DNA from 4 places in the Streptomyces sp. NPDC020379 genome. Region 1 is predicted to be linked to each of the others. Evidence: riboswitches for the same ligand, from Rfam matches in the RefSeq annotation. Region 1 holds a riboswitch; each other region holds the start of a gene.

Region 1 (7,267 bases):
GTGCGGGTCGCGGACCAGGCCGGGTGCGGGCCGTGCCGCTCGGCGAGATCGGCGGACGCCTCGTAGGCCGCGAGCATGATGCGCTCGGAGATCCGGGTGGACAGCTCCTTCGCCTCGGGGGAGTCGAAGGGCAGCCGGAGCCGGAAGAAGACGTCCTGGAGACCCATCAGGCCCAGGCCCACCGGGCGCCAGCGGCTGTTGGAGTTGCCGGCCTGCTCGGTCGGGTAGAAGTTGATGTCCACGACGCGGTCGAGGAACGTCACGGCCGTACGGACCGTACGGTCGAGCTTCTCCCAGTCCATCTCGCCGTCGGTACCCAGGTGCTGCGCCAGGTTGACCGAGCCGAGGTTGCAGACCGCCGTCTCGCCGTCGTCCGTGACCTCGAGGATCTCGGTGCACAGGTTCGAGGAGTGGACGACCTTGCCGGGCTCGGCGGTCTGGTTCGCGGTGCGGTTGGACGCGTCCTTGAAGGTCATCCAGCCGTTGCCGGTCTGCGCGAGGGTGCGCATCATCCGGGAGTACAGCACGCGCGCCGGGATCTGCCGGACGGCCTTGCCCTCGGCCTCGGCCTTGCGGTACGCGGCGTCGAACTCGTCGCCCCACAGGTCGACCAGCTCGGGCGTGTCGGCCGGGGAGAACAGCGACCAGTCGGCGTCCGCCTCGACGCGGCGCATGAACTCGTCCGGGATCCAGTGCGCGGTGTTGAGGTTGTGCGTGCGGCGGGCCTCCTCACCGGTGTTGTCGCGGAGCTCCAGGAACTCCTCGATGTCCGCGTGCCACGTCTCCAGGTAGACACAGGCCGCGCCCTTGCGCCGGCCGCCCTGGTTGACCGCCGCGACGGAGGCGTCGAGCGTGCGCAGGAACGGCACGATGCCGTTGGAGTGCCCGTTGGTGCCCCGGATCAGCGAGCCGCGCGAGCGGATGCGGCTGTAGGACAGGCCGATGCCGCCGGCGTGCTTCGACAGGCGCGCCACCTGGTGGTAGCGGTCGTAGATCGAGTCCAGCTCGTCCAGCGGCGAGTCCAGCAGATAGCAGGACGACATCTGCGGGTGGCGGGTGCCGGAGTTGAAGAGCGTGGGGGAGGAGGGGAGGTACGACAGGGTGCTCGTCAGCCCGTAGAGCTCGGCGACGTCCTCCAGGGCCCGCACCGAGTGGTCCTCGGCCAGGCCGCAGGCCACGCGCAGCAGGAAGTGCTGCGGGGTCTCGATGACCTGCCGGGTGATCGGGTGGCGCAGCAGGTAGCGGCTGTGCAGGGTGCGCAGGCCGAAGTAGCCGAAGCGGTCGTCGGCGCCGTCGGCGAGCGCCTTCTCGACGAGCTCGTCGAGGCGCGCGGCGTGGGTCGCCACGAAGGCGGCGGTGTCGTCGGCGATCAGGCCCTCGCGGTGGCCGGTCGCGACGGACGCGGAGAAGGAGACGGCGCCCTGTCCGGCGGCCTCCTCGGCGATGGCGAGGGTGAGCAGGCGGGCCGCGAGCTTGGAGTACTCGGGCTCCTCGGCGATCAGGCCGGCGGCGGCCTCGGTGGCCAGGGACCGCAGTTCGGCCTCGTCCGAGCCCGGGTGGCGGCCCCGCAGCGCGGCGGCGGCGACCTTTCCGGGGTCGGTGGCGGACAGATCGGCGGTGAGGTCGGTCAGGGTGCGCAGCAGCGCGGTCCCGGGGCCGCCGGTCGCTTCCGCGGATGCTGAGACCGGATCGGCGGGCGCGATGGTCACTGAGGCTCTCCCTCGCTCGGCAAGGGGCCGGGCGGGTGGCGCGCGACGGGCGCGTACGGGCATGCCTGAGGCATCAGGGCATGCTCGTAGCGTCCATCGGCCCAACCCGCGAGGCCCGGACGAATACAAAACGCCCGGTGCGAGCCGGTGCGGCTCAGCGGTGGGCGTGCTGTCGGCAGGTACTCGGACTCCTGCATGCGTCATTACGGCATACATGCACCGTTGCGGGACAGTTCCGGATTTCCACCGGATTCCCCTGCGACGACAGCGAGGACGAGCATACATCTAGTGCTGGCCGTCGCACGCACCACCACATCTTGTGTCGCGCGGTAATCGCGCGGGTCGGAATGTGCTAACAGGGCCTGCCCGCAAGGGGCATGGCGAAGGGCCGCCACGCGCCCTGTCGGGCGCGCCGCGGCCCTGGGTGGGGCGCGGGGTGGGTGGGGGTGCGGCGGTGCGTCTGGGGGGTGCCTGGGGGTGTCGGCGGGGGCTTTTCCTCTGCCGGGGCGCGTGCCCTGGGTCCCCGGCCGCGAGTTCCGCTGCCTCCCCCCAGACACCTCGTCCGGGGGTGCCCCCAGCGGTGGGAGCGGCCTGCGGACGGGTCCTCAAACGCCGGACGGGCTGGATGTGCGGACCGTAGCCAGCACATTCAGCCCGTTGGGGGCACCTCCCAGCGGTAGCTGGGGGAGATTGAGGACAACGCGCGAAGCGTGTTGCGGGGGTCCGGGGGCTTGCCCCCCACGCGGCGGAGCCGCACATCGATGCGGCCGGGAAGGGACGGGGCAGGGGAACAAAGCCCGCCGCAGGCGTCAGTGGCCCCCTGGTGCCCCCGCCGTCGCGGGAGGCAGTTCCTCCACCACCCCCGGATCACCCACATCCGCCGTGTAATCGGACGCCTTCGTCTCGTCCACCCCGTCCGGGACACCCACCGCCTTGAACACCACCGTGAGCACCACCGCGACAAGCACATTCAGGACGAATGCCGTAAGCCCGATATACCCCTTCTCTCCGATGAATGGAATAAGGTTCGTATTCCCGAAATGGTCCTGAGTCGCACTGGGTGTGTCATATGCCCGCCACGTCCCGTATGCCATGCCGACCGCCCACCCCGCCAGCAGCCCCCACCGGTGGAACCAGCGGGTGAAGAGCCCGCCCACGAGCGCCGGGACGGTCTGGAGGATCCAGATGCCGCCGAGCAGCTGGAAATTGATCGCGACCGTCTTGTCCATCGTCAGGACGAAGACGAGCGCGCCGACCTTCACCAGCAGTGAGGCGAGCTTGGAGACCTTCGCCTCGCGCTCGGGCGAGGCGTCCGGCCGGATGAAGTCCTTGTAGATGTTCCGGGTGAAGAGATTCGCCGCGGCGATGGACATGATGGCCGCCGGCACCAGCGCGCCGATCCCGATCGCCGCGAAGGCGACGCCCGTGAACCAGTCCGGGAACATGTCCTCGAAGAGCTGCGGGATGGCCAGCTGGCCGTTCTTCACCTTGACGCCCGCGGCGATCGCCATGAAGCCGAGCATGGCCAGCAGGCCCAGCATCAGCGAATAGAGCGGCAGGATCGTGGTGTTGCGGCGGATGACGTCGCGGCTCTTGCTGGAGAGGACCGCGGTCACCGAATGCGGATAGAGGAACAGCGCCATCGCCGAACCGAGCGCGAGCGTCGCGTACGCCCATTGCGCGTCCGGACCGCTCACCAGGGAACCGCGCGGTTTGCCCGTCGCCGGATTCTTCTCGGCGAAGGCGTCCCCGGCCTTCGCGAAGATGTGCTCGAAACCCCCCAGCTTGATGGGGATGTAGATGATGGCCACGATGATCACGATGTAGATCAGCGCGTCCTTGACGAAGGCGATCAGCGCGGGAGCCCGCAGTCCGGCCGAATAGGTATAGGCCGCGAGCACGCCGAACGCGATGAGCAGCGGCAGGTCCTTCATGAACCAGTTGGACCCGCCACCGACCCCGAGCACGTCCAGCACGGCCTGAATGCCGACGAGTTGGAGCGCGATGTACGGCATGGTCGCGAGCAGCCCGGTCAGCGCGAGCGCCAGGGAGAGCCCCTTCGACCCGAACCGGCCGCGCACGAAGTCCGAGGACGTCACATAACCGTGCTTGTGCGCCACCGACCAGAGCCGGGGCAGGAAGGTGAACACCAGCGGATAGCACAGGATCGTGTAGGGCACCGCGAAGAATCCCGCGGCGCCGCCCGCGTAGATGGCCGCCGGCACGGCGACGAAGGTATAGGCGGTATAGAGGTCGCCGCCCAGCAGGAACCACGTGATCCAGGTGCCGAACGAACGCCCGCCCAGCCCCCATTCGTCGAGGTTGTCCGCGTTCTCCGCGCGCCGCCACCGGGAGGCGACGAACCCCATCACCGTGACGACGAGGAAGAAGAAGATGAACACGGCGAGCGCCACGCCGTTGACGCCGTCCTTCACGCCCGCTCACCCGCCTTACGGATCCGCTCGTTCCGCTCGTGTCGTCGCACGAGCGTGTACGCGATGACGGTGAGCGCGGTCGAGATCAGCACCCACAGCATCTGGTACCAGTAGAAGAACGGGATCCCGATGAACGCGGGCGTGAGCCGCGCGTAGGAGTCGACCCACAGCATGGCGACGAAGGGAATGGCGAGACACACCCCGGCCACGACCATCGGCACCGTGACAACGGGCCCGCGCCCGCGCTCCGGTGGCTCCATCGGTGGTTCTGTCATGGTGGCGACTCCCCCCTAGGTGATCACTGCGTGATGCGCAGGAAATCTAGGTCAGGGTCCTGCTGGGAGTCACCCCCTGTCCGCATATCGGTATGGCAACGTCATCTGAGGTCAGATGGCGGGCCTCGGCCGTACGCAAGCCTCCAGCGCGGCTCGAACGGCATTCATGCCGCGCTGAGTTGCTCCTTCCGCCTCGGAAGAGTCGCTTCCGGCCGCCTCCAGCCGGCAGTCGCGGCACGTGGTCTCGTCGGCGACGGGCCGGATCATGCGGCCACAGGTGCCGGTGCAGGCGCGCAGAGGCTGCGGCCGTGGAGCGGGCTCGGGAGCGGGATCCGGCATCTTGCGCGTCAGCCGGTCGCGGAGGATCCCGACGGGGGAGTGGACGCGCTCCGGCAGCCCGTCGGTGAGCGCTTCCCGCAGCTCCTGGAGCGTCGCCCCGCGCGACAGCCACTCCCCGGCGAGCGGCGCGAGCCGCTCGACCTCCCGCCCGGCGAGCCGCAACCGCCGCTCCGCGTGGCACACGGCGACGATCGCCCGCGCGCCGCGTTCGGCGAGCGGGTGGGAGGTGTTCTCCCCGGTGTTCTCTTTCGGGGAGCGACCGACGGCCGGACGGCCCGGCTCACCGATGGCCGGTGGCACGGCACTCGGTGGGGCGCCCCCATCCCGTACGGCCACGGCCTCCTCGGCGGTCAGCGGCACGTTCGACACCAACTGCCTGGTCCTCCACAGCCCACCGGCGCCCTGCCCCCGCCACTCGTGGAAATACCCGGCGGCGGCCAACTCCCGCTTGGCCCGCGTGAACGCGGTCTTCTTGATCCCGGCCTGCTCGGCGGTCTTCGACAGCGGCTGATCGACACCGTCGGGGAGCGAGAGCTGCCAGGTGAGGAGACGGACGGCGTCGGAGGAGAGGTGGGGGTGGCGGATGATCTCGTTGGGCACCTGCGAGAAGAAGCGCGCGGGGGCGCTAACATGCTTCAGCATTTGCTGGGAGCTCCTGACTCCTGGTGGGTGCAGACCCCCTTCGCTGGTTGCCGCCGGCGTTGGGGGTCGCTTCGTCTCGTCGTGGCACGAAGCGGAGAATCCTGGCCACCGTATCGCGAGGGCATGGTGGGGCGGAGTCCCTCTTACGGGTTAACTGGCCTGTATTCCGATGGAGTTGTGACAGGGAGACCCGTCGGGCCCGTTCGGCTTCAGTTGCCGTACGGCGAGGGGGCAGGGGTGCCGGACCCGCGCCCCCTCGCGATAGACGCTGTCAGCGCCATTCGGAGGCGGCCAGTTGAGTACTCCGTTCTCCTGGAAGCACTGGCCGTCGACGAAGCCGCAGATGCGGCATGGGGGTTCCAGGCGCACGTCGTCATCCATGGGCGACCTTTCCGTACCCCTTCGGCCGGATCGATGCGCAGCCGACGCATGTCGCGGAACTGTCTCAGCGGGCCGCAGAGGCCAGCCACACCCCGAGCGTGCCCATTGCTGCCACGGTCAGTATCAGTTGTACCCATACACCCGAGAGAGATCTGGATCTTGTATTGCCGAGTTGGCATGGCCGGGACGTAGAAGGCGATGAATGCCGCTGTTGCCGCGACGGAGATGATCCACCAGACAGACAGGGGAAGGGAGGGGGACTGCATTTCATTTCCTTGACCTCTGTGAGGTCCCGCTGCGGGGCCCTCCGCGCGGCCGCGGCCTGGGCGGAGGCGCTCTTCCATCTCTCATTCCCCTTCATCATCAAGATGGTGAAGGGGCTGCCGACCCGAGGGCTGTGGGTGACGGTGGTGGCGGGGAATCTGTTCGTGGGCGTACTGCCGGCCTTCGCGGCCACCGTCGGACAGGCTACCGGCTGAGACGCGAAGTTCGCGCTCTACCTCGTGCACGAAATCATCATTTCAGCGCCAATCACTTCCTGAAGAAGCACCACCTGCTGATTCCCGTGTCCCTGCACGCGTTTCTGCTTCTGGCGATGTCCGTCGTCGCCGCCGTGCTTCTGCACGAATGGGTGGAGAAGCCGGGCGTGAAGTTGCTTTCCGGCGGTCGGCGGAAAGCTGCGCGTACCGGCGGCTGATCACCGGGGCAGCCCTCAGCCTGCCGTCCCCGCCGTCACTCACGTCGGATACGCCGCGCTGCCGCCCATGGCCGGGACGGCCTGGGCGCAGGCGGTCAGCTCGGCGTCGATGATCCCGGCGGCCAGGGAGGGGGCCTTGGCCTCGGTGTCGGTCGCCGTGGTCACCACGGCGTGCTCGATGGGCGTCATACGGGCGAGCGTAGGGGGCGGCTACTCCGTCGGCCGCCGCAGCCTGGCCGCGATTTTCCCGACGAGCCCTGACCGCTCGGCATTGGAATGCTTCCGGGGCTTGCTCCACAATGGCACTGTCACATCGGCCGAGGCTCGTGCGCGATGGCTGGTCCACCAGTTCCCGGCCCTCGGGTCCGTAGAAACAACCCGCACCAGCCTCCCGACGACAGACGCTCACCGCCTGCCAAGGAGCACACGATGGATCCGCAGCACTTCGAACTGCTCGAAGAGGTCCGCCGCGCCCTGCCGGAAGGGTTCAAAGCGGAATTGTCCGGCGACATCCTTGTCATGCAGGCGTCTCCCTCGGCCATCCACCAGCTCAACCTCAGCAAGATCCGCCGCCAGTTCGACGCGCACACCCCGACGGGGTACGTCGACACCGGCAACACGGATCTCGCGTCCCCCCAGACGGCGAAGGTCCGCAATCCCGACCTGACCTATCTGCCTGAGGAAGCCATGCTCACCACGGACAGCAGCGTGGCCGCCGAGCTCGCACTGATCGCCGTGGAAGTCGTTTCTCCCTCGAATCCGGAGAACGACTGGGTCGGTAAACTCCGC
Region 2 (7,267 bases), on a different contig from region 1:
TACCGCAGCACGACGGCGATGTTGGCGCGGACGCCCTCGCGCGTCGGTGGAGCGCTGATGCGGCGTACGGCGAGCAGGTCGGCGGCACTGACGTCGACGTCCTCCCGGGTGCGGTCGATCTGGTGCGGCCGGTCGCCCAGGACCGCGCCGAAGACATCGCGGCAGACGGGGACGAGGCCGGGGTGGGCGACCCAGGAGCCGTCGAAGCCGTCCTCGGCCTCGCGCTCCTTGTCCAGCCGCACCTTGGCGAGGGCCGCCTCGTTGGCCTCCACGTCCCGGCTCGGGACGTGGGCCGCCATCCCGCCGATCGCGTGGGCGCCCCGCCGGTGGCAGGTGCGCACGAGCAGCTCGGTGCAGGCCCGCATGAACGGGGCCGTCATGGTGACCTTCGCCCGGTCGGGAAGGACGAAGTCGGGGCGGTGGGCGAAGTTCTTGATCAGGCTGAAGAGGTAATCCCAGCGGCCCGCGTTGAGGCCGGCACTGTGCTCGCGAAGCTCGTAGAGGATCTCTTCCATCTCGACCGCCGCCGTGATCGTCTCGATCAGGACGGTGGCGCGAATCGTCCCGCGCGGAATGCCCAGCAGGTCCTGCGCGAGGATGAAGATGTCGTTCCACAGGCGGGCCTCGTAGCGGTTCTCCAGCTTGGGGAGGTAGAAGTACGGGCCGTGCCCGGTATCGATCTGCCGCCGGGCGCAGTGGAAGACGTACAGTCCGAAGTCCACGAGCGAGGCGGACACGGGACGGCCGTCGACGCTCAGGTGTTCCTCGGTGAGGTGCCAGCCCCGGGGGCGGACCATAATGGTCGCGGGCCGCTCGCCAAGGCGGTACTCCTTGCCCTCGGGGGTGGTGAAGTCGATGCGCCGCTCGATGGCGTCCAGCAGGTTCAGCTGGCCACCGATGACGTTGTCCCACGTGGGTGAGGTGGCGTCCTCGAAGTCGGCCATCCACACCTTCGCACCGGAGTTGAGGGCGTTGACGGTCATGCGCCGCTCGGGCGGCCCGGTGATCTCCACCCGGCGGTCGGCCAGGCCCGGCGCGGGCGGCGCGACGCGCCAGCCGGCATCGGCACGGACGGCCGAGGTGACGACGGGGAAGTCGAGGGACGCGCCGGAAGCGAGGAGGAGGGCCTGGCGGCGCCGCTCCTTGAGCACCTCGAGGCGCCGGCCCGCGAAGGCCGCGTCGAGCCGGCCGATAAAGTCCAGGGCCTCGGGGGTGAGGATCTCGTCGTGACGATCACCCGGCGCGCCGAGGACGTCGACACGACTGGTCAGTTCGGTGGTGGGCATGTGGTATCTCCATGAGCGGATTCAGGCGAGCGGCACGGGGCGGACGGGGACGGTCGTCCGCCCCTGACCGGGACGTGAACAGGCGTGCGCGAGCGCCGCGCGGTCGGTCCGACTCGGATCCGGACCGGAGGCACCGACCCGCGCACGCCCCTGGCCGGGCTCCTAGTGGAACTGCTCTTCCTCGGTGGAGCCCGTCAGCGCGGTGGTGGAGGAGGCGGGGTTGACGGCCGTGGAGACCAGGTCGAAGTAGCCGGTGCCGACCTCGCGCTGGTGCTTGACCGCGGTGAATCCGTGCTCCTGCGCGGCGAACTCGCGCTCCTGCAGGTCGACATAGGCGGTCATGCCGTGCTCGGCGTAGCCGCGGGCCAGGTCGAACATGCCGTGGTTGAGGGAGTGGAAGCCGGCCAGGGTGATGAACTGGAAGCGGTAGCCCATCGCCCCCAGCTCCCGCTGGAACTTGGCGATCTGGTCGTCGTCGAGGGCCGCCTTCCAGTTGAAGGAGGGCGAGCAGTTGTAGGCCAGCATCCGGTCCGGGTGCTCGGCATGGATCGCCTCGGCGAACTCCCGTGCCTGGGCCAGGTCCGGGGTGCCGGTCTCCACCCAGATGAGGTCGGCGTAGGGGGCGTAGGCCAGGCCGCGGGCGATGACGGGGGCCATGCCGTTCTCGACCCGGTAGAAGCCCTCGGCGGTGCGCTCCCCGGTGACGAAGCGGGCGTCGCGCTCGTCCACGTCGCTGGTCAGCAGGTTCGCGGCCAGCGCGTCGGTACGGGCCACGATGAGGGTGGGCACGTCCGCGATGTCGGCGGCGAGCCGGGCGGCGTTGAGGGTGCGGATGTGCTGGGCGGTGGGGACGAGCACCTTGCCGCCGAGGTGGCCGCACTTCTTCTCGGAGGCGAGCTGGTCCTCGTAGTGGATGCCGGCCGCACCGGCGGCGATCATCGCCTTGGTGAGTTCGAAGGCGTTGAGGGGCCCGCCGAAGCCGGCCTCGGCGTCGGCGACGATCGGGGCCAGCCAGTCGGTGGCGTCCGTGCCGCCCTCCGCGGTGGCGATCTGGTCGGCTCGCAGCAGGGCGTTGTTGATCCTGCGGACCACCTGCGGCACGGAGTTGACCGGGTAGAGGCTCTGGTCGGGGTAGGTGTGGCCGGCCTGGTTGGCGTCGGCGGCGACCTGCCAGCCGGAGAGGTAGATGGCCTGCAGTCCGGCCTTGACCATCTGCACGGCCTGGCCGCCGGTGAGTGCGCCGAGGGCGTGCACGTAGTCGCGCTCGTGCAGCTGCCGCCACAGGCGCTCGGCCCCGCGGCGGGCCAGGGTGTGCTCCTCGCGGACGCTGCCGGACAGCCGGATCACGTCCTCGGCGCCGTAGGTCCGCTCGATGCCCTTCCAGCGCGGGTCCGTCGCCCACCGCTCCGCCAGTGCTTCCGCCGCCGTCCGTGCCTGAGCCATGATCGTCTCCCGCTGTCGCGTTCCGTCAATTCTGCGAAGGGGAATCGCTCCCCTTCGGGTGCGGCCCGCCGTGCCCTCGACCATGCGCGAAGGCCGCGTGCTGATGGCGGTCGGGCTGCCGGAAGTGCCGGGATCTCCGACGTCAGGGCATGAATCAGGCCCGGTTCCGGTTCTCCGCCGTGGTTCCGGCGGGCCGCGTTACGACTCTGGCAGTGGCACTGAGTGCCATCAACCGTGGCTCTTTGCCAACTGTTGCAAATCTTTTCGGCGCGTTCTGCCAAGTCTGCGAAGGTTCGCTTCCGTGCCTCCCGTGCATAGACTCGCCGCCATACAGGACGTGAGCGAGCTTTGGATCCTCGACGGCGGACGGGAGACGGCGGTGAGCAAGACCTATGCCGGAGCCCGGCTGCGGAGGCTGCGGGAGGAGCGGCGGCTCAGTCAGGCCGAGTTCGCCCACGTCCTGGCCATCTCCCCCAGCTACCTCAATCAGATGGAGCACGACTCCCGGCCACTGACGGTCCCCGTACTGCTGCGCCTGACCGAGGCGTTCGGCGTGGAACCCGGGTTCTTCTCCGGGCTCGACACCACCCGGGTCCTGGCCGACCTTCGGGAGGCGCTGGCCGACGAGATCGCCGACGCCCGCATCTCGCCGGTTGACCTGTCAGAACTCGCCTCCCGCCTGCCGGCTGTCGCGGACGTCCTGCTCGATCTGAGCCGCCGCAACCAGACGTTGACCGAGCGCCTGGCCGAGGCCGCGGACAACCGGCGCGGCGCGGCGGCCCCGCCCGCGCCCCGGGCTCCGCACGAGGAGATCCGGGAGTTCTTCTACCGCCGCCGGAACTACCTCCACGACCTCGACCTGGCCGCCGAGAACCTGGCGACCGACCTCGGCATCCGCCCCGGCGGAGTCCTGACCGCGCTGTCCGCCCGGCTCACCGACAAGCACGCCGTGCGGCTCGCCACGGACTCCGACCAGTTGCACCACTACGACCCCTCGCGCCGGACCCTGCATCTGTCCAGCCGGCTGCGCCCCGGCCAGCGGGCCTTCCGGATGGCCACCCAACTGGCCCTGCTCGAACTCTCCCCGGAGCTCTCCGCGCTCGCCTCGGAGGACTACGACCAGACCTCCCCCACCTGGCGACTCGCACGCATCGGCATCGCGAACTACGTCGCCGCCGCGCTGATCCTCCCCTACCGCGCCTTCCACGCGGCGGCGGAGGAGATGCGCTACGACATCGAACGCCTCACCGACCACTTCGGGGTCGGCTACGAGACCGTCTGCCACCGCCTCAGCACCCTCCAGCGCCCTCACCTGCGCGGCGTGCCGTTCTCCTTCGTCCGCGTCGACCGCGCCGGCAACATGTCCAAGCGCCAGTCCGCCACCGGCTTCCACTTCTCCCGCGCCGGCGGCACCTGCCCCCTGTGGAACGTCTACGAGGCATTCACCACTCCCGGCCGCATCCAGGTGCAGATCGCGGCCATGCCCGACGGACAGCGCTACCTGTGGACCGCCCGCACCGTCACCCGGCAGCGCGGCGGCTGGGGCGAGCCGGGCAAGACGTACGCCATCGGACTGGGCTGCGAGATCCGGCACGCCGCCCGGCTCGTCTACTCCGACGGCCTCGACCTCGACAACGCCTCCGCCGCCACCCCCATCGGCATGGGCTGCCGCGTCTGCGAACGCCTCGAATGCCCGCAGCGGGCCGTACCGCCGCTGGGCCGGCCACTGGCCATCGACGAGAACAGCAGCACATTCGTGCCCTACCCCGTGGCCGAGCGGTAATACGGAGGGGGCGCACGGAACGACGGGCCTTGCCCATGCACAGGACGGCAGGGCGACGAGGCTGGACTTACTAGGACGTCCAACTATATCTTCGTGACCAAGGCCCGCGGTGCAGGGAAGCCGGTGTGAATCCGGCACGGTCCCGCCACTGTGACCGGGAAGTGTGCCGTCCAGAGCACGCCACTGACGCGACGCGTCGGGAAGGCGGGCGGCATGCGGTGATCCGGGAGTCAGGATACCGGCCGCGGGGTGTTCCGTGTTGTCCACGAGGATGGAGCAGACACGCATGGCACCGGTCCGTACCCACGACCCTGGTGATCCGGCGGGGCACGCACGCATGTCCGCTTACGCGTAACGCGTTCTCGTGACGCTCCGACGGCTTTCGAGCCTTCGCGTCCCACGGCAGCCGCACGCGACGCACCTCACCCGGTGCCGTCGCCGGCCGGCCGTGCCATCCCCGGATCTCATCCGACCTGACGAGAGCAGGCTTCCATGGTCCGCGAACTGACACACTTCATCGCCGGCAAGCACACCCCGGGGGCGTCGGGGCTCTTCACCGACGTGTACGACCCCAACACCGGCGCCGTACAGGCCCGGGTGCCCCTGGCCGGGCGCGAGGACACCGCGGCCGCGATCGCCGACGCGGCGGCCGCGCAGCCGGAGTGGGGCGAGTGGAACCCGCAGCGCCGCGCCCGCGTCCTGCTGAGGTTCCTGCAGCTGATCGAGGGCGAACGGGAGGCGCTCGCCCGCCTGTTGTCCGCCGAGCACGGCAAGACGATCGCCGACGCCCACGGCGACATCCAGCGCGGCCTGGAGGTCGTCGAGTTCGCCGCGGGCATCCCGCACCTGCTCAAGGGCGAGTTCACGGACAACGCGGGCACCGGCATCGACGTCCACTCGCTGCGCGGCCCCCTCGGCGTCACCGCCGGGATCACCCCCTTCAACTTCCCCGCGATGATCCCGCTGTGGAAGGCCGCGCCCGCGATCGCCTGCGGGAACACGTTCGTCCTCAAGCCCTCCGAGCGCGCCCCGTCCGTGCCGCTGCGGCTCGCGGAGCTCTTCCTCGAGGCGGGGCTGCCCCCGGGCGTGCTCAACGTGGTCAACGGTGGCAAGGAAGCCGTCGACACCCTGCTGGAGGACCCCAGGGTCCAGGCGATCGGCTTCGTCGGATCCACCCCGGTCGCGGCGCACATCTACGCCACCGCCGCCGCCCACGGCAAGCGCGCCCAGTGCTTCGGCGGCGCCAAGAACCACATGGTCATCATGCCGGACGCCGACCTCGACCAGGCCGCGGACGCCCTGATCGGCGCCGGGTACGGGTCGGCGGGCGAGCGCTGCATGGCGATCTCCGTCGCCGTCCCCGTCGGCGAGGAGACCGCCGACGCCCTGGTCGCCAAGCTCAAGGAGCGCATCGGCGCGCTGCGCATCGGCCGCTCCGACGACCCGGACGCCGACTTCGGCCCGCTGGTGAGCCGGGACGCGCTCGACCGCGTGCGCCGCTACGTGGACATCGGCACCACGGAGGGCGCCGAACTGGTCGTCGACGGGCGCGACTTCGTCCTCCCGGGCCACGAGAACGGCTTCTTCGCCGGGGCCACGCTCTTCGACCGCGTCTCCACCGGCATGCGCGTCTACCGGGAGGAGATCTTCGGCCCGGTCCTCTGCGTCGTCCGCGCCGCCGACTACGAGGAGGCCCTGCGGCTGCCCAGCGAGCACCCGTACGGCAACGGCGTGTCCCTCTTCACCCGGGACGGGGACACCGCCCGCGACTTCACCCGGCGGGTGAACACCGGCATGGTCGGCGTCAACGTGCCCATCCCCGTACCGGTGGCTTACCACACCTTCGGCGGCTGGAAGCGCTCCGGCTTCGGCGACCTCAACCAGCACGGCCCGGACGCGATCCGCTTCTACACCCGTACGAAGACCGTCACCTCGCGCTGGCCCTCCGGGGTCAAGGAGGGCGCGAGCTTCACCATCCCCACGATGCGGTGACGACGGTGACGACGACACTGACCATGACCGGCACCATGCTCTCCGAGGAGCAGCTGGCAATCGCCGAGACGACGCTGGACTTCGCCGAGGAACACCTCGCCCCGCACGCCGTCGCCTGGGACCGGGACAAGCACTTCCCCGTCGACGTCCTGCGCAAGGGCGCGGGCCTCGGACTGGGCGGCGTCTACGTCCGCGAGTCCTCCGGCGGCTCCGGCCTGACCCGCTCCGACGGCGTCGTGGTCTTCGAGACCCTGGCGACCGGCTGCCCATCCATCGCCGGCTACCTCTCCATCCACAACATGGTCGCCTGGATGATCGACCGCTACGGCGACGAGGCCCAGCGCGCCCGCCTGCTCCCGGCCCTGTGCTCCATGGACTTCCTGGGCAGTTACTGCCTCACCGAACCGGGCACGGGGTCCGACGCGGCCGCGCTGCGCACGCGCGCCGAGCGCGACGGCGACCACTACGTCCTCACGGGCGTCAAGCAGTTCATTTCCGGCGCGGGCACCTCGCACGTCTACATCGTGATGGCCCGCACCGGCGAGCCGGGCCCCAGGGGTGTCACGGCCTTCATCGTCGAACGTGACGACCCCGGGCTGTCCTTCGGGCCGGACGAGAGGAAGATGGGCTGGAACGCCCAGCCCACCCGCCAGGTCGTCCTCGACGGCGTGCGCATCCCGGCCGACCGCCGGCTCGGCGCCGAAGGCGACGGCTTCCGCATCGCCATGCACGGCCTGAACGGCGGCCGGCTCGGCATCGCCGC
Region 3 (7,267 bases), on a different contig from region 1:
GAGCGCCTGCGGGCGCGTCCTCAATCGCCGGACGGGCTTGTCGTGGCTGATGTGAGTGCTGACCGGACGGGCTGGATGTGGCCGATGTGAGTGGTGAACAGCCCGTGCCGGGCCTCGAATCCGTCCGTCTAGAGTCGTCTCTCATGCAGAACACCGCCTCCTTCGACGTCAACTCGTTGACCACCGATCCGTACGGCACCTACGCCAAGCTGCGCGAGGCCGGGCCCGTCCATAGAGTCACCGGCGCCGACGGCCGGCCCGCCTGGCTGGTGACCCGTTACGACGACGTGCGCCAGTGCCTCGCGGATCCCCGCCTGTCGCTGGACAAGCGCAACGCCAAGCCCGGCAACTACAGCGGCTTCTCGCTGCCTCCGGCGCTGGACGCGAACCTGCTGAACATGGACCCGCCCGACCACACCCGTGTGCGCCGCCTGGTGGTGAAGGCGTTCACCCCCGGCCGCGTCGACAAGCTCCGCGCCCCGGTGCGCCGGGTCGCCGACGAACTCCTCGACGCCGTCGAGGCCGACGGGCGCGCCGACCTCCTCGCCGCCTACGCCGGACCGCTGCCCATCATCGTCATCTGCGACCTGCTGGGCGTACCCAAGGAGGCCCGCCTGGACTTCCGCGCCTGGACCGACGCGATGATCGCGCCCGACCCCGAGCGGCCGCACCTGATGAAGGAGGCCGTCGGGAACCTGGTGCGCTTCTTCACCGGACTGATCGCGAGCAAGCGCGCCGAACCCGGCGACGACCTGCTCTCGGACCTGATCGCGGTCCGGGACGACGAGGACGGCGACGACCGGCTCTCCGAGGACGAACTCACCTCGCTCGCCTTCCTCATCCTCTTCGCCGGCTACGAGAACACCGTCCACCTCATCGCCAACTCCGTCCTCGCCCTCCTGGACCACCCGGCCCTGATGGAATCCTTGCGCTCGGATCCGGCCGGACTCGGCGCGGCGGTCGAGGAGTTCAACCGGTGGGACGGCCCTTCACCGCTGTCCATCCGGCGATTCCCGCTGGAGGACATCGAGATCGGCGGGGTCACGGTGCCCGCGGGCGAGACCGTGCTGCTCGCCATCGCCTCCGCCAATCGTGATCCTCGTCACTTCGCCGATCCGGAACGGCTGGATCCGAACCGTGATCGTTCCGGGCATCTGGCGCTGGGCCACGGCATCCACTACTGCCTGGGAGCGCCGCTGGCCAGGATGGAGACGGAAACGGCGCTGGCAGTGCTGCTGGAGCGGTTCCCCACTCTGGAACTCGGTGTTCCGCGTGAGGAGGTCAGGTGGCGGCCCTCGGTGCGGGCGCGTGGCTTGATTTCGCTCCCCGTGCAGTGGTCATAGAAAAAGCCGAACAGGTTTTTGATGCATGACCCATCCTTGATGAGGTAGAACTGTGCGTGAGCCCGCCCGGTGTGCATCCCCCGTCGCACCGGGCGGGCCTTCGACTTCCGCCACGGATCTCCTCCGTGCGCGACGGCCGCCACCGGGCCGGAGCCTCAGCCGCCGGCCGGGAACTTCAGCAGGGCCGTCGCCGCCAGCATCTGAATGCTCACCGCCGCCACCGCCTTGTGCGTCGGCAGGTGGTGCTGGCCCCGGATCAGCAGCGCGGAGAACGCGTAACCGAAGCCCGCGGTGATCCAGGCCGCCGCCCGCACGGGATAGGAACCGCCCGGCAGCCAGGCGTCGAGCGCCAGCCGTGGCAGGTCCGTCGCCCAGAAGATCACCACGAACAGGGTGACCGTCGGGCCGAACCTGCCGTTGCCGCCGAGCCTGCGGGCGATCGCGTGCGTGGCGACGCCCAGCAGCAGGCTGGCGAGGAGCAGAACACCGTCGGCGATGGCCACCGCCTCCAGGGCGAGTGTGGGGCTGACGCGCCACTGCGCCCGGAAGTCGCCCCTGCCCAGCGTCCCCAGCAGCCCGGCGACCAGGCACAGGAATGTCGCCGCACCCCAGACGCTGCGGTCCCGGGCCTCGTCGAGCACTTCGACCGGCCGGAACCACAGCCCGAATATGAGGCGGTGCCAGAGCAGTCTGCGCGGTGCCGCGCCCGGGGCGTGCGGTGAGGAGGCCGCGGGCGCGGAGGGTGAGGGGGTCACAGGCATGGATGCAATTTCTATCACCGAGCGGCCCGGCCACCGGTGGCCGGGCCGCCCGGCTCCGCGCCCATGAGGCGACGTCAGACCGGTTCCGGCGCCCTGGGATCGGTGTCGGCACCCGGGCCCGCGCCCGGCCCGGCGTCCGGGCCGGGGCCCGCGTCGGGGTCCGCTCCCGGGCCCGTGGAACCGTCGGGGTCGGCGCCCGCGCCTGGGTCGGGCGCGGGCAGGTACTCCTCGGAGATCTCGCGCGGGCCGAACGGCCACACCTTCTCGTGGCGCGCCCAGAGCACAAAGGCCACACAGCCCGCGGCCACCCAGGCGAGCGACCATTCGATGGGGTGCCGGCCGGGGGAGTTCTTGTCCGCGTAGCCGTAGATCACCAGCCAGCCCACGAGCGCCACCAGACTCGGCAGCGGGTAGAGCCACATGCGGTACGGGCGGAGCAGCCCCGGCTGCCGGCGGCGCAGCACCGACACCGCCACCACCTGGGCCAGTGCCTGGACGATCACCATCACGGTCGTGAGCAGCTGGATCAGCGTGGTGAGGTCCGTATGACGGCCGATCAGGAAGCCGATGCCGGTGATGACCCCCATCGACGCCAGGCTCAGCACGGGGAAGTGGTGGCGCGGGTGCAGGCGTCCGAAGGAGCGGAAGAAGACCTTGTCCCGCGCGGCGTCGTAGGGCACGCGGGAGCCGCCGAGGAGGCCGGTGAGGACGGAGGCGACGGCCGTGAGGAGGATCAGCGCCGTGACCGTCCGGGCCGCGCCCTTGCCCCAGGCCGTCTCCAGGACCGCGGAGGCCACGGAGGAGTGCGCGGTGGAGTTCTCGTCGAGCATCTGCTTCCAGTCGACGACCCCCAGCGTGCCGATCTGGAGCAGCAGATAGATCGCCATGATGCCGAGGATGGAGTAGATGATGGCGCGCGGCATCGTGCGCCCGGGGTTCTTGATCTCCGCGCCCATGTAGGCGGCGGTGTTGTAACCGAGGTAGTCGTAGATGCCGATGGTCAGGCCCGCCGCGAAGCCGATCCAGAAGTGATTGGTCGTCAGCTCGAAGGCGTGGGCCGGGTAGGTGAAGGCGCGGTGGGGGCTGAAGTGGGTGAACGCCGCGACGATGACGAGGACGACCGAGGCGATCATCACCGCCCACAGCACCACGGTGAGCCGCGCGATGTTCTCGACCCGCCGCCACAGCGCCGCGACGATGGCCACGATGACCGCGAGCCCCACGAGGTCCCCGGCGGTCTGTCCCATGCCCGGCCACAGATAGCCGAGATACTGCACGAAGCCGATGATCCCCGTCGACATGCCGAGCGGGATGAACAGCATGGCCGTCCACACGAACAGGAACGGCATCAGCTTCCCGCTGCGGTACTGGAACGCCTGCCGCAGATACACGTAACTGCCGCCCGCCCCCGGCAGCGATGCCCCCAGCTCCGCCCAGATCAGCCCGTCGGCGAGCGCCAGCAGTGCGCCCGCGACGAATCCGATCACCGCCTGCGGGCCGCCGAACGCCGTCACCATCAGGGGGATGGTGACGAAGGGTCCGATACCGCACATCTGGCTCATGTTGATGGTGGTGGCCTGGAACAGCCCGATCCGGCGTACGAATCCGACCCGGTGCTCCGGTCCCTGCCCGGTGTCCGCCATGGGTGTGCCCTCTCTCTGCCGGACGGGGTGACCCGTCAACTGCACTGGTAGCACCGGCCCGCGGGGCACGTCCAGCATCGGCGCTCCGGAACGGCGGGCGGGCCGTGAAAGCCCCGAGGAAGCTGTTGCCTGGCTATGGCAACTGCCACTTCTTTGCCACTTGTGCCGGTCAGGGCGTTAAGGTGGCCCGGCCGTGGTGCTCGGGAAGACCGGTGACGGACCCTCGTGGTCCCACCCCGGAGCGGCCCTCGCCACTGTGATCGGGGAGTTACCGTCCCGTTCCGCGCGCCTCCCACGGGCGCGTGGAGCCACTGGCCGCAGCCGGCTGCCGGGAAGGCAGGGGCGGGCGCGAGCGAACCCGTAAGCCAGGAGACCGGCCACGGCATCTCACGAGAAGATCCACGAGGTGCTGGAGCGTGACCCGCAAGATGACCCTGCCCACCCGAACCCCCGCCGGGCCCGCGGCCGGCGGCCCGCCCGCCTTCCGCTGGCGCCGCCAGGACACCGTCCGCACCGCCGGCCTCCTGGGCGTCATAGCCGCCCTGCACGTCGTCGCCTTCGGCGTGCTCTACCTGCTCGTCGTCCCCGACCACTACACCGTGGACTCCAAGGTCTACGGTGTCGGGCTCGGCGTCACCGCCTACACCCTCGGCATGCGGCACGCCTTCGACGCCGACCACATCGCCGCCATCGACAACACCACCCGCAAGCTGATGGCCGACGGCAAGCGCCCGGTCTCGGTCGGCTTCTGGTTCGCCCTCGGCCACTCCAGTGTGGTTGTCGTCATGGCGGCGCTGGTGGCGGGCGGCACTCAGCTCGCCGGGAAGCTGATGGACGAGGACTCCACCACCCACCAGACCCTCGGCGTCGTCGGCACGTCGGTCTCCGGCGGCTTCCTCTACCTCATCGCCGCCCTCAACCTCGTCGCCCTCGCGGGCATCCTGCGCATCTTCCGCGCGATGCGCGAGGGCCGTTACGACGAGGCCGAGCTGGAGCAGCACCTGGACTCGCGCGGCTTCATGAACCGCGTCCTCGGCCGCTTCACCCGCTCCATCACCCGCCCGGGCCAGATGTACCCCCTGGGCTTCCTCTTCGGCCTCGGCTTCGACACGGCCACCGAGGTCACCCTCATGGTGATGGCGGGCAGCGGCGCGGCCGCCGGGCTGCCCTGGTACGCGATCCTGTGCCTGCCGCTGCTGTTCGCCGCCGGGATGAGCCTCTTCGACACCCTCGACGGCACGTTCATGAACTTCGCCTACCAGTGGGCGTTCTCCAACCCCGTCCGCAAGGTCTACTACAACCTCACCATCACCGGCCTGTCGATCGCCGTGGCCTTCCTCATCGGCACCATCGAGCTGGTCACCGTGCTGCACGACAAGCTCGGCATGAACGACGGGGTCACCGGCTGGATCTCCGGCCTCAACCTCGACAACGTCGGCTTCGTCATCGTCGGCCTCTTCGTGGTGGTCTGGGCGGCGGCGCTCGCCTACTGGCGGTTCGGCAAGGTCGAGCAGCGCTGGGCGGCGCGCGCGGCCACGGCCACGAGCGAGACGGGCTGACGGCCGGCGCGGTTCTTACGGACCGGTGACGGGGCGGCGCCGGAACGGGCGCCCCGCGGCCCGCGCCCCTAACGTCGAGGCCATGCGCGTACTCGTCACCGGAGGCGCGGGCTTCATCGGCTCGCACATCGTCACCGCACTCACCGACCGCGGCCACCGGCCCGTCGTCCTCGACGCCCTGCTGCCCGCGGCCCACCCCGAGGCACCGCCCCGGCCCGCCGGCGTCGAGTGGACCGGCGCCGACCTCCGCGACCGCGCGGCCGTGGCCGGTGCGCTGCCCGGCATCGACGCCGTCTGCCACCAGGCCGCGATGGTCGGCCTCGGCAAGGACTTCGCCGACGCGCCCGCCTACGTGGGCTGCAACGACCTCGGCACGGCCGTGCTCCTCGCGGAGATGGCCGCCGCGGGCGTACGCCGCCTGGTCCTCGCCGGCTCCATGGTCGTCTACGGCGAGGGCCACTACGTGTGCCCCCGGCACGGCGTGGTGCGCCCCGGCCCGAGGGCGGCCGCGGACCTCGACGCCGGGCACTACGAACCCCACTGCCCGCGCTGCGGCCGGGAACTGACGCCGGGCCTCGTCGACGAGGACGCGCCCGCCGACCCCCGCAACGTCTACGCGACGACCAAGCTGGCCCAGGAACACCTGGCCGCCGCCTGGGCCCGCGCCACCGGCGGCACGGCGGTGTCCCTGCGCTACCACAACGTCTACGGCCCCGGCATGCCCCGCGACACCCCGTACGCGGGCGTCGCCTCCTTCTTCCGCTCCTCGCTCGCCCGCGGCGAGGGCCCCCGCGTCTTCGAGGACGGCCGCCAGCGGCGCGACTTCGTGCACGTACGGGACGTGGCCGCGGCGAACGCCCTAGCCCTGGAACACCTCGACAGCCGCCCCGCGGGCACCCTGCGCGCATACAACTGCGGCAGCGACACCCCGCACACCATCGGCGAGATGGCCGCCACCCTGGCCGCCGCGCACGGCGGACCGGCGCCCGTCGTCACGGGCGAGTACCGGCTCGGCGACGTCCGCCACATCACCGCGTCGTCGCGGCGCCTGCGCGAGGAGCTGGGCTGGCGCGCCGAGGTCGGTTTCACGGAAGGAATGGCCGAGTTCGCGCGGGCGCCGCAGCGCGCCTGACCATGGCTGCGTACGAGTGAACATCCCGTCATCCCGGGCCGGATCCGCCGTCCCGGGATAGATGGATGGCATATCGGTGCGCTTCCGGGAAAGGCGGCAGACATGGCGGACAACGATCTGGGGACCCTGCTCGGCGGGCTGCTCGGCGGCAGCAAGGAAGGCTCTCTGCTGGGCTCGCTGCTCGGCGCGCTCGGCAGCGGGGGAGGGGAGTCGCTCTCCGGCCTGTTGCAGCAGCTCCAGGAGGGCGGTCTCGGCGGCAAGACCGATTCCTGGGTGGGCACCGGGCCCAACGCGGAGCTCAGCGGCCCGGAAGTGGCGCAGGCCCTGCCCTATCAGGCGCTCGACCACGTCGCCCAGAAGGCGGGCGTCACCCCGGAGGAAGCGGCGGACCAGCTGGCCCGGGTGATTCCGCGGGCGGTCGACAAACTGACCCCCGGGGGTGAGGTCCCCCAGGGGTCCCTGGAGGAAGTGATCGCCCACCACCAGGGCGGCTGACCCGGGGGCCCGCTCGCCGCGGCCGCGGCCCGCCGCGTCAGAGCCGCAGCGCCGCGAACGAACGGTCCGCCGACTCCCAGCGGTCCGCCATCCGCCACCCCACCGCGTCCGCGTGCCGCAGCAGCGCGGTCATCCCCACCCGCGCCCAGGGGAACGCCGGCCCCAGCCGGCCCCGGCCGTCGTCCACCCGCACCCGTACCCGCTCGTCGACGTCCGCCGCCGCGGCCTCGACGAGGAGGAGCCCGCGCGGCGCGGTGATGGCGGCGACGCGGGCCAGGAGGGCGCGGGGGTCACCGCCGATCCCGATGTTCCCGTCGAGGAGCAGCGCCGTGCC
Region 4 (7,267 bases), on a different contig from region 1:
ATCACGGACAGCAGCTGCGGGGCGGCCTCCACGACCTCGGCGGCGATCGTCGCGTCCGTGCCCGCGGGCACCGGGTGGGCGAGCGACCACGCGTCGAAGAGGGCGACCCAGCCGCGCAGCACGGCGCCGTCGTCACGGTCCCACGCCTGGAGGCGCCAGCCCGGACGCGCGGTGTCGCCGTGCAGCTCGATGAGCCCGGCGAGGCGGGCGCGGTCCCAGTCGGTGCGCACCTGGTGGGCCGTCAGCCGCAGCGCGTCGGCGGCCCGCTCGGCCGCCCTCTCCGCGAGGCCCCCGGCCGTGGCCGGGCGCAGGGTCGTGCCGCGGCCGCGCTCGTCGGCCGCCCAGCGGGCGACGCGGACCGCGCCCGTGAGGCTGCCTCTCGCCTGCTGGGCGAGTTCCGCCGGTGCCGGAGTGCCCGCGGGCGGGCGGGGCGCCGGGCGGGAGCCTCGGTTCGCCACGGCCCGGCGGGCAGCGGCGATCGGCTGTCGGGGGACCAGTCTGAGCCGGGAGTCGCGCGGAGTACGGGACGTCACAGGAGCAGTCTTGCCGTTGACGCTCCGAAAACCCAATCGGAATCAACTGTCCACCTTCGGACCAGCGCCGCAAGGCGTTCGGAAAGGGCCGGTAACGACCGGTGGAACCGCTCACATCAGGGGCGTGAGGAAGCGGCGGAGAGCCTCTTCGTAAGCCGCTGGATTGGCGTTCCACATCCCGGCGTGCGGGGCGTGCCGGACGGCGCGCAGGTGTATCAGTTCCGGTCGCCGCGCGACGAGTTCACGGGAGTGCGCCCAGGGCGCGAGGGTGTCGTCGGGGCCGTGCAGGAGCAATACGGGAACGGTCAGCCGGGCGGGGTCGGTGGCGGCGAAGAGGGTGCCGGCGCCCAGCCCCGTCCGCCCCTCCGCGGCCCGGACCGCAAGCGGAAGCAGTGCGGCCGGTGTGCGGCGGCAGGCGGCGCAGGCGCGGACGAGGGCCTGCCAGTCGAGGACCGGGGAGTCCATGACCACGCCCGCGACGCGCTGCGACAGCGCCGAGTCGAGGGCGGCGAGGAGCGCCATGGTGGCGCCCGTGGACCAGCCGTGCAGGACGATCCTGCGGGCCCCGTAGCGCACGGCGTAGCGGATCGCGGCGTCGAGATCACGCCATTCCGCGGCGCCGAAATGGCTGATGCCTTCCGTTGGGCGGGGGGCGCCGGGGTCACCGCGGTAGCCGAGGGCGAGGACGGGCAGCCGCATCCGGCCGAGGAACGGCATGACGACCATGGGGTGCTCGCGGGTCGCGCCGAGGCCGTGCACCGCGATCACCCAGGTGGCGCGGTCGCCCGGCACGAACCAGGCGGGCAGCGGGCCGAGTTCCCCCGGCACCTCGACGTCGGCGTGGTCGAGACCGAGGGCGTCGCGGGGGTTGCCCACGTACACCTGCGGCGTGAGCCGCACGCGCGCCCCGGGCTCCAGCACGCCGTGCGTCACGCGCTCCAGGCGGCGTACGACGCAGTCGGCGGGGTGCGGCTCGCCCGCGACGGGCCCTCCGACGACGGCGTGCACACCGGGTGCGCCGAGGCCGTACACCCCCGGGCGCTGCGCCTCGACGCTGCGGGTCAGGGTGACGGTGTCGTTGCCGACGGCGTGGACGACGAGCTCCGGCGCGTCCGGCGGGGGGCTGCCCGGGCGGGGTTTGAGCGCAGCGTCGGAGGCGTACCGTCCGGCCGCTATGGCGGCCGCTCCGGCACCTAGTACGGTCGTGGCGGCCAGGGCCGCCGCTCTCGCAGGGTGCACGTCTTCAGTGTGAGCGCGCGGTGAGGCTCTGGCCAGTGGGGGGCTCCGCCCGGCGGCCCCTTTTTGTGCCTGCGGCGCTTTTTCCCCAGCCCCGCCCCTTCCCGGCCGCATCGGATGTGCGGCCGGGAAGGGGCGGGTAGGCGGGTAGGCGGGTAGGGGAGAAAGCCCCGTCGCGGGCGCCGGCCCACCCGCCCGAGGACTTACCCCTTCCCCTGCCCGTACCCCCGGAGCTTCCCCATCGCCTCGTCGAGTTGCGGGAGAGTCAGCAGCGCCGGCCCACCCCCCGGCACCGCCGCCGACGTCAGCCACACCCGGCACATCCACTCCAGCTGAGCGGTCCGGTCGTACGCCTCGTCGAGGGTCGCGCCGTGGACGACCGTGCCGTGGTTCCGCAGGAGGCAGCCCGTGCGGCCCTCCAGGGCCCGGAGCATGTTGCGGGCGAGTTCGTCCGTGCCGTAGAGCGCGTAGTCGGCGACCCTCACCGGACCGCCCAGCGCCCCCGCCATGTAGTGGACCAGCGGCAGCTCGTCGACCAGGCCCGCGGCCGCCGTCGCGTGGACGGCGTGGGTGTGCACGACGGCCGCCGCGCCGGTGGAGCGGTAGACGGCCAGGTGCATGGGGAGCTCGCTGGTGGGGGTCAGCTCGCCGAGGACCTGGCGGCCGTCGAGGTCGACGCCGACCGCGTCCTCGGGGCGGAGCCGGTCGTACGGGACGCCGGTGGGCGTGACAAGAACGACATCGCCGACCCTCGCGGAGACGTTGCCGGAGGTGCCGACCACCAGTCCGTCCGCCACGGTGCGGCGGGCGGTGGCCACGACCTCGGCCCAGGTCCGCGCGATGTCGTCGCTCGTGCCGCCGTCGTCACCCTGTGCTGTGTTCGATATGCGCATCGCCATCCGCCTCCGGTTCGCGTCACCACTCGGTCTGACCCAGTTCACCTTCCGTTCACCCAGGGTCTTTACGGTCACCGCTGTACTGACCATCGAGCTGATTGCCTGGGTGAATGGAACACATCACGCTTCTCATCGGGATCGTGATCGTCACGGCCTTGGTGTTCGACTTTACGAACGGCTTCCACGACACGGCCAACGCCATGGCCACCACCATCTCCACCGGGGCGCTCAAGCCCAAGGTCGCGGTGGCGATGTCGGCGGTTCTCAACCTCGTCGGCGCGTTCCTGTCCGTCGAGGTCGCCAAGACCATCTCCGGGGGCATCATCGACGAGAGTGCCGGGATCAGACCCGAAGTGATCTTCGCGGGGCTGATCGGCGCGATCGTCTGGAACCTGCTGACGTGGCTGGCCGGCCTGCCCTCCAGCTCCTCCCACGCCCTCTTCGGCGGCCTGATCGGCGCGACCGTCGTGTCCGTCGGTTTCAACGCGGTGAACGCCGACAAGGTCGTCATGAAGGTCCTCATCCCGGCCGTCGCGGCGCCCATCGTGGCGGGCATCGCCGCCATGGTCGCCACCCGGCTCACCTACCGGCTCGCCAAGGGCCGCGAGGAGAAGGAGACCGCCAAGGGCTACCGCGCCGGGCAGATCGCCTCGGCCGCCCTGGTCTCCCTCGCCCACGGCACCAACGACGCGCAGAAGACGATGGGTGTCATCACCCTCGCGCTCGTGACCGGCGGCGTCGTCGCCCCGCACTCCGACCCGCCGCTGTGGGTCATCGTCTCCGCGGGCCTGGCCATCGCGCTCGGTACGTACCTGGGCGGCTGGCGCATCATCCGTACGCTCGGCAAGGGCCTCACCGACATCCAGCCGCCGCAGGGCTTCGCCGCCCAGACCGGCGCCGCGACCGTGATCCTCGCCTCCTCGCACATCGGCTTCGCCCTCTCCACCACCCAGGTCTGCTCCGGCGCGATCATGGGCTCCGGCCTCGGCCGCAAGGGCGGCGTGGTGCGCTGGTCGACCGCGGGCCGGATGGCCGTCGCCTGGTGCCTGACGCTCCCGGCCGCGGGCATCGTCGCCGGTGGCGCCGCGTTCCTCGCCGACCAGGGCGACTGGGGCGTCACCACCGTCGCCGTGCTCGGCCTGCTGGTGTGCGGCGCGATCTACGCCGCTTCCCGCCGCAAGCCGGTCACCCACGACAGCGTCAACGAGGTCCAGCCGGAAACGGCGGAGCCGGCCGGGGTGGTCACCGCCGCGCTCCAGGCCGTCGCCCCGCCGCCGGCCGGCCCCGTGACCGCCGCCCCGGTGGTCGCCGTCTCCCCCGAAGCCGGGCGCGCCCCCGCCGCCGCGGCGAGCTAAGGAATCCACACCATGCACATCGACTGGGCAGCTCTCGGTCAGGTCTTCGGCGTCAGCGTCGTGGTGACCGTCGGATTGGTCGGCGTCTTCACGCTCGGGATCGTGGGCACGTCGCGCCCTGCGGGCGGCGCGGCTCCGCGGGTTCTGGCGCGGTCCGGGGCGTACGCGTGCTTCGCGCTGTGCGCGGCGGCTGTGGGGTACGGGATCTTTTTGATCGTGGGGTAGGCGGGGGAGCGGGATTTGTTCCCCGGCCCCGCCCCTTCCCGAAACCGGGGGCACGCCCCCGGACCCCCGGCAACACGCTTCGCGCGTTGTCCTCAAACGCCGGACAGGCTGATACTCAGCCTGTCCGGCGTTTGAGGAAAAAGCCCGCCGCAGGCGCCAGCGACCCGCACCCGGCAACAATCCGCCCGGTAGAGCGCAGCGAACCCGTCCAGAGGGAAGTTGACGCCCGTTCACACCCCATGGTGGACTTCCGGGGCCAAACGGCGACAGCAGAGGAAGCCGGTGCGAGTCCGGCGCGGTCCCGCCACTGTCACCGGGGAGCGTCTCCCCCATCGGAGTGCCACGGCCCGCACGCGCGGGCGGGAAGGCCGGGGCGGCGTCGATCCGGGAGCCAGGAGACTCTGGTCGCCGGTCACGTCGAGCCAGGGCGCGGACCCTGAGTGAGGACACATCGCCATGTCCGGCTGCCGCCGACCGTCCCGTTCCCGCGGATCCAGGTACCACGCGACGGCGGTCTGATCCGATGCGCGCCGATCACCTCGGTTTCGCGTGCGGTGCCACGCTCGGCTTTCTCGGCGACCTCGCTCTCGGCGACCCCCGCCACGGCCATCCCGTGGCCGCCTTCGGACGTGCCGCGCAGGCCGTGGAACAGCGGCTGTGGCGCGACCACCGCGGTCACGGCGCCCTGCACACGCTGCTGTGCGCGGGCGGCACCGTGGCCGCCGCCGGAGTGCTGGCCCGTGCCGTACGCCCCTCCCCCGCCGCCACGATCGCCCTGACCGCCGCCACCACCTGGGCTGTGCTCGGCGGCACCTCGCTGGGCCGTGAGGCCCGCGCCATCGGGGGCGCGCTCGCCGTGGGTGACCTGGAGGTCGCCCGGGAGCGGCTGCCCCATCTGTGCGGGCGCGACCCCGAGGCGCTGGACGGTCCGCAGCTGGCCCGCGCCGTCGTGGAGTCCGTCGCGGAGAACACCTCCGACGCCGTCGTGGGCGCCCTCGTATGGGGTGCGCTGGGCGGTGTTGCGGGGCTGGCCGGTTTCCGTGCCGTCAACACCCTGGACGCCATGGTGGGCCACAAGTCGCCCCGCTACCGCCGCTTCGGCTGGGCCTCGGCCCGGCTCGACGACGTCGTCGGCTGGCCCGGCGCCCGGCTCACCGCCGCCCTCGCCGTGCTCGCCGGGCCCGACCCGCGGGGCGCCTGGCGGGTGGCCCGGCGTGACGCGTCCCGGCACCCGAGCCCCAACGCGGGCCCCGTGGAAGCCGCGTTCGCGGGGGCGCTCGGCGTGCGCCTCGGCGGCACCCTCGCCTACAAGGGCCGCGTCGAGCACCGCCCCGTCCTGGGCGCGGAGAACCGCCCGGTGGAGGCCGCCGACATCGAGCGCGCCGTGCGCCTCTCCCGGCGGGTGTCGCTGCTGGCGCTGGGCGTCGCGATCGGGGTGCGGGCCGCCGTCTCCCGGGGCCGCGCGGCGGGCAGCCTTTCCCCAGATCGCCTTACGAGGAGGAACCGGTGACAGCGGACAAGGGCGGGCCGACGGGCCCGCTGGGCGGGGGCCTGCTCGTGGCCGGGACGACCTCGGACGCGGGCAAGAGCGTGGTGACCGCCGGGATCTGCCGGTGGCTGGTCCGCAAGGGCGTCAAGGTCGCGCCGTTCAAGGCACAGAACATGTCGCTCAACTCCTTCGTGACCCGCGAGGGCGCGGAGATAGGCCGCGCGCAGGCCATGCAGGCCGCCGCGGCCCGGGTGGAGCCGTCGGCCCTGATGAACCCCGTGCTGCTCAAGCCCGGCAGTGACCGCAGCAGCCAGGTGGTGCTGATGGGCAAGCCGGTGGGCGAGCTCAGCGCGCGCGGGTATTTCGGGGCGCCCGAGGGGTCGTCCCCCGGGGGGACCCGGCACTGGGGGCGCCAGGAGCGGCTGTTCGGCACGGTGACCGAGTGCCTGGAGGAGCTGCGGCGCACCCACGACGCCGTGATCTGCGAGGGCGCGGGCAGCCCCGCCGAGATCAACCTGCGGCGCACCGACATCGTCAACATGGGCATAGCCCGGGCGGCGCGGCTGCCCGTCGTCGTGGTCGGGGACATCGACAGGGGCGGGGTGTTCGCGTCGTTCTTCGGCACGACGGCGCTGCTGTCCCGCGAGGACCAGGCGCACATAGCGGGCTATCTGGTCAACAAGTTCCGGGGTGACGTGACGCTGCTGGAGCCCGGCCTGGAGATGCTGCGGGACCTGACCGGACGGCCCACGGTCGGCGTGCTGCCCTTCGCCCACGGCCTCGGCATCGACGAGGAGGACGGCCTGCGGGTGTCGATGCGCGGTGCGGTGCGCGAGTCGGTGGTCGCTCCGCCGCACGGCGCCGACGTGCTGCGCGTCGCCGTGTGCGCGGTGCCGCTGATGTCGAACTTCACCGACGTCGACGCGCTCGCCGCCGAACCGGGCGTGGTCGTACGGTTCGTGGACCGCCCGGAGGAGCTCCTCGACGCGGACCTGGTCGTCGTGCCGGGCACCCGCGGCACCGTACGGGCGCTCGCCTGGCTGCGCGAGCGCGGGCTGGCGGACGCGATCGCGCGGCGCGCGGCGGAGGGCCGGCCGGTGCTGGGCATCTGCGGCGGCTTCCAGCTGCTGGGCGAGCGCATCGAGGACGAGGTCGAGTCGAAGGCGGGCACGGTCGAGGGCCTGGGCCTGCTGCCGGTCCGGGTGCGGTTCGCGGTCGAGAAGACGCTGGCCCGGCCGGTCGGCGAGGCGCTCGGCGAGCGGGTGGAGGGCTACGAGATCCATCACGGTGTCGCCGAAGTGCTGGGCGGGGAGGAGCTGTTCACCTCTGGTGACGATGGACGCAGTCTGGACGGCTGCCGCTCGGGCGCGGTGTGGGGTACGCACTGGCACGGCTCGCTGGAGAGCGACGGCTTCCGGAGAGCGTTCCTGCGGCGCGTCGCGGAGGCGGCGGGGCGCGCGTTCGTCCCGGCACCGGACACGTCGTTCGCGGCACTGCGCGAGGAGCAGCTGGACCGGCTGGGCGATCTCATCG

The links. Region 1 has a riboswitch for cobalamin ahead of ACH427_RS17840 (ribonucleoside-diphosphate reductase subunit alpha). Riboswitches for the same ligand answer to the same signal wherever they lie in the genome.
Region 2: it holds a riboswitch for cobalamin, as region 1 does, so the genes downstream of both, ACH427_RS08580 (CoA-acylating methylmalonate-semialdehyde dehydrogenase) here and ACH427_RS17840 (ribonucleoside-diphosphate reductase subunit alpha) in region 1, are expected to answer to the same signal.
Region 3: it holds a riboswitch for cobalamin, as region 1 does, so the genes downstream of both, ACH427_RS09535 (HoxN/HupN/NixA family nickel/cobalt transporter) here and ACH427_RS17840 (ribonucleoside-diphosphate reductase subunit alpha) in region 1, are expected to answer to the same signal.
Region 4: it holds a riboswitch for cobalamin, as region 1 does, so the genes downstream of both, ACH427_RS00315 (cobalamin biosynthesis protein) here and ACH427_RS17840 (ribonucleoside-diphosphate reductase subunit alpha) in region 1, are expected to answer to the same signal.

Annotation. Positions count from the first base shown of each region.
Region 1 is NZ_JBIRVR010000012.1:131,342-138,608, forward strand. Features, by position in the region: gene ACH427_RS17840 (ribonucleoside-diphosphate reductase subunit alpha) at 1-1,709, opposite strand, end outside; cobalamin riboswitch at 1,866-2,007, opposite strand; gene mctP (monocarboxylate uptake permease MctP) at 2,519-4,144, opposite strand; gene ACH427_RS17850 (DUF3311 domain-containing protein) at 4,141-4,419, opposite strand; gene ACH427_RS17855 (hypothetical protein) at 4,531-5,400, opposite strand; gene ACH427_RS17860 (hypothetical protein) at 6,057-6,260, shown strand; gene ACH427_RS17865 (hypothetical protein) at 6,347-6,478, shown strand; gene ACH427_RS17870 (hypothetical protein) at 6,518-6,667, opposite strand; gene ACH427_RS17875 (Uma2 family endonuclease) at 6,908-7,267, shown strand, end outside.
Region 2 is NZ_JBIRVR010000005.1:97,110-104,376, reverse strand. Features, by position in the region: gene aceB (malate synthase A) at 1-1,286, opposite strand, end outside; gene aceA (isocitrate lyase) at 1,449-2,729, opposite strand; gene ACH427_RS08585 (short-chain fatty acyl-CoA regulator family protein) at 3,109-4,512, shown strand; cobalamin riboswitch at 4,596-4,774, shown strand; gene ACH427_RS08580 (CoA-acylating methylmalonate-semialdehyde dehydrogenase) at 5,005-6,504, shown strand; gene ACH427_RS08575 (acyl-CoA dehydrogenase family protein) at 6,528-7,267, shown strand, end outside.
Region 3 is NZ_JBIRVR010000005.1:318,528-325,794, forward strand. Features, by position in the region: gene ACH427_RS09520 (cytochrome P450) at 144-1,343, shown strand; gene ACH427_RS09525 (YIP1 family protein) at 1,499-2,104, opposite strand; gene ACH427_RS09530 (amino acid permease) at 2,179-3,747, opposite strand; cobalamin riboswitch at 3,925-4,144, shown strand; gene ACH427_RS09535 (HoxN/HupN/NixA family nickel/cobalt transporter) at 4,164-5,306, shown strand; gene ACH427_RS09540 (NAD-dependent epimerase/dehydratase family protein) at 5,389-6,438, shown strand; gene ACH427_RS09545 (YidB family protein) at 6,511-6,933, shown strand; gene ACH427_RS09550 (methyltransferase domain-containing protein) at 6,971-7,267, opposite strand, start outside.
Region 4 is NZ_JBIRVR010000001.1:51,784-59,050, forward strand. Features, by position in the region: gene ACH427_RS00290 (hypothetical protein) at 1-533, opposite strand, end outside; gene ACH427_RS00295 (alpha/beta hydrolase) at 645-1,772, opposite strand; gene ACH427_RS00300 (class II aldolase/adducin family protein) at 1,973-2,668, opposite strand; gene ACH427_RS00305 (anion permease) at 2,776-4,020, shown strand; gene ACH427_RS00310 (hypothetical protein) at 4,033-4,245, shown strand; cobalamin riboswitch at 4,517-4,647, shown strand; gene ACH427_RS00315 (cobalamin biosynthesis protein) at 4,769-5,755, shown strand; gene ACH427_RS00320 (cobyric acid synthase) at 5,785-7,267, shown strand, end outside.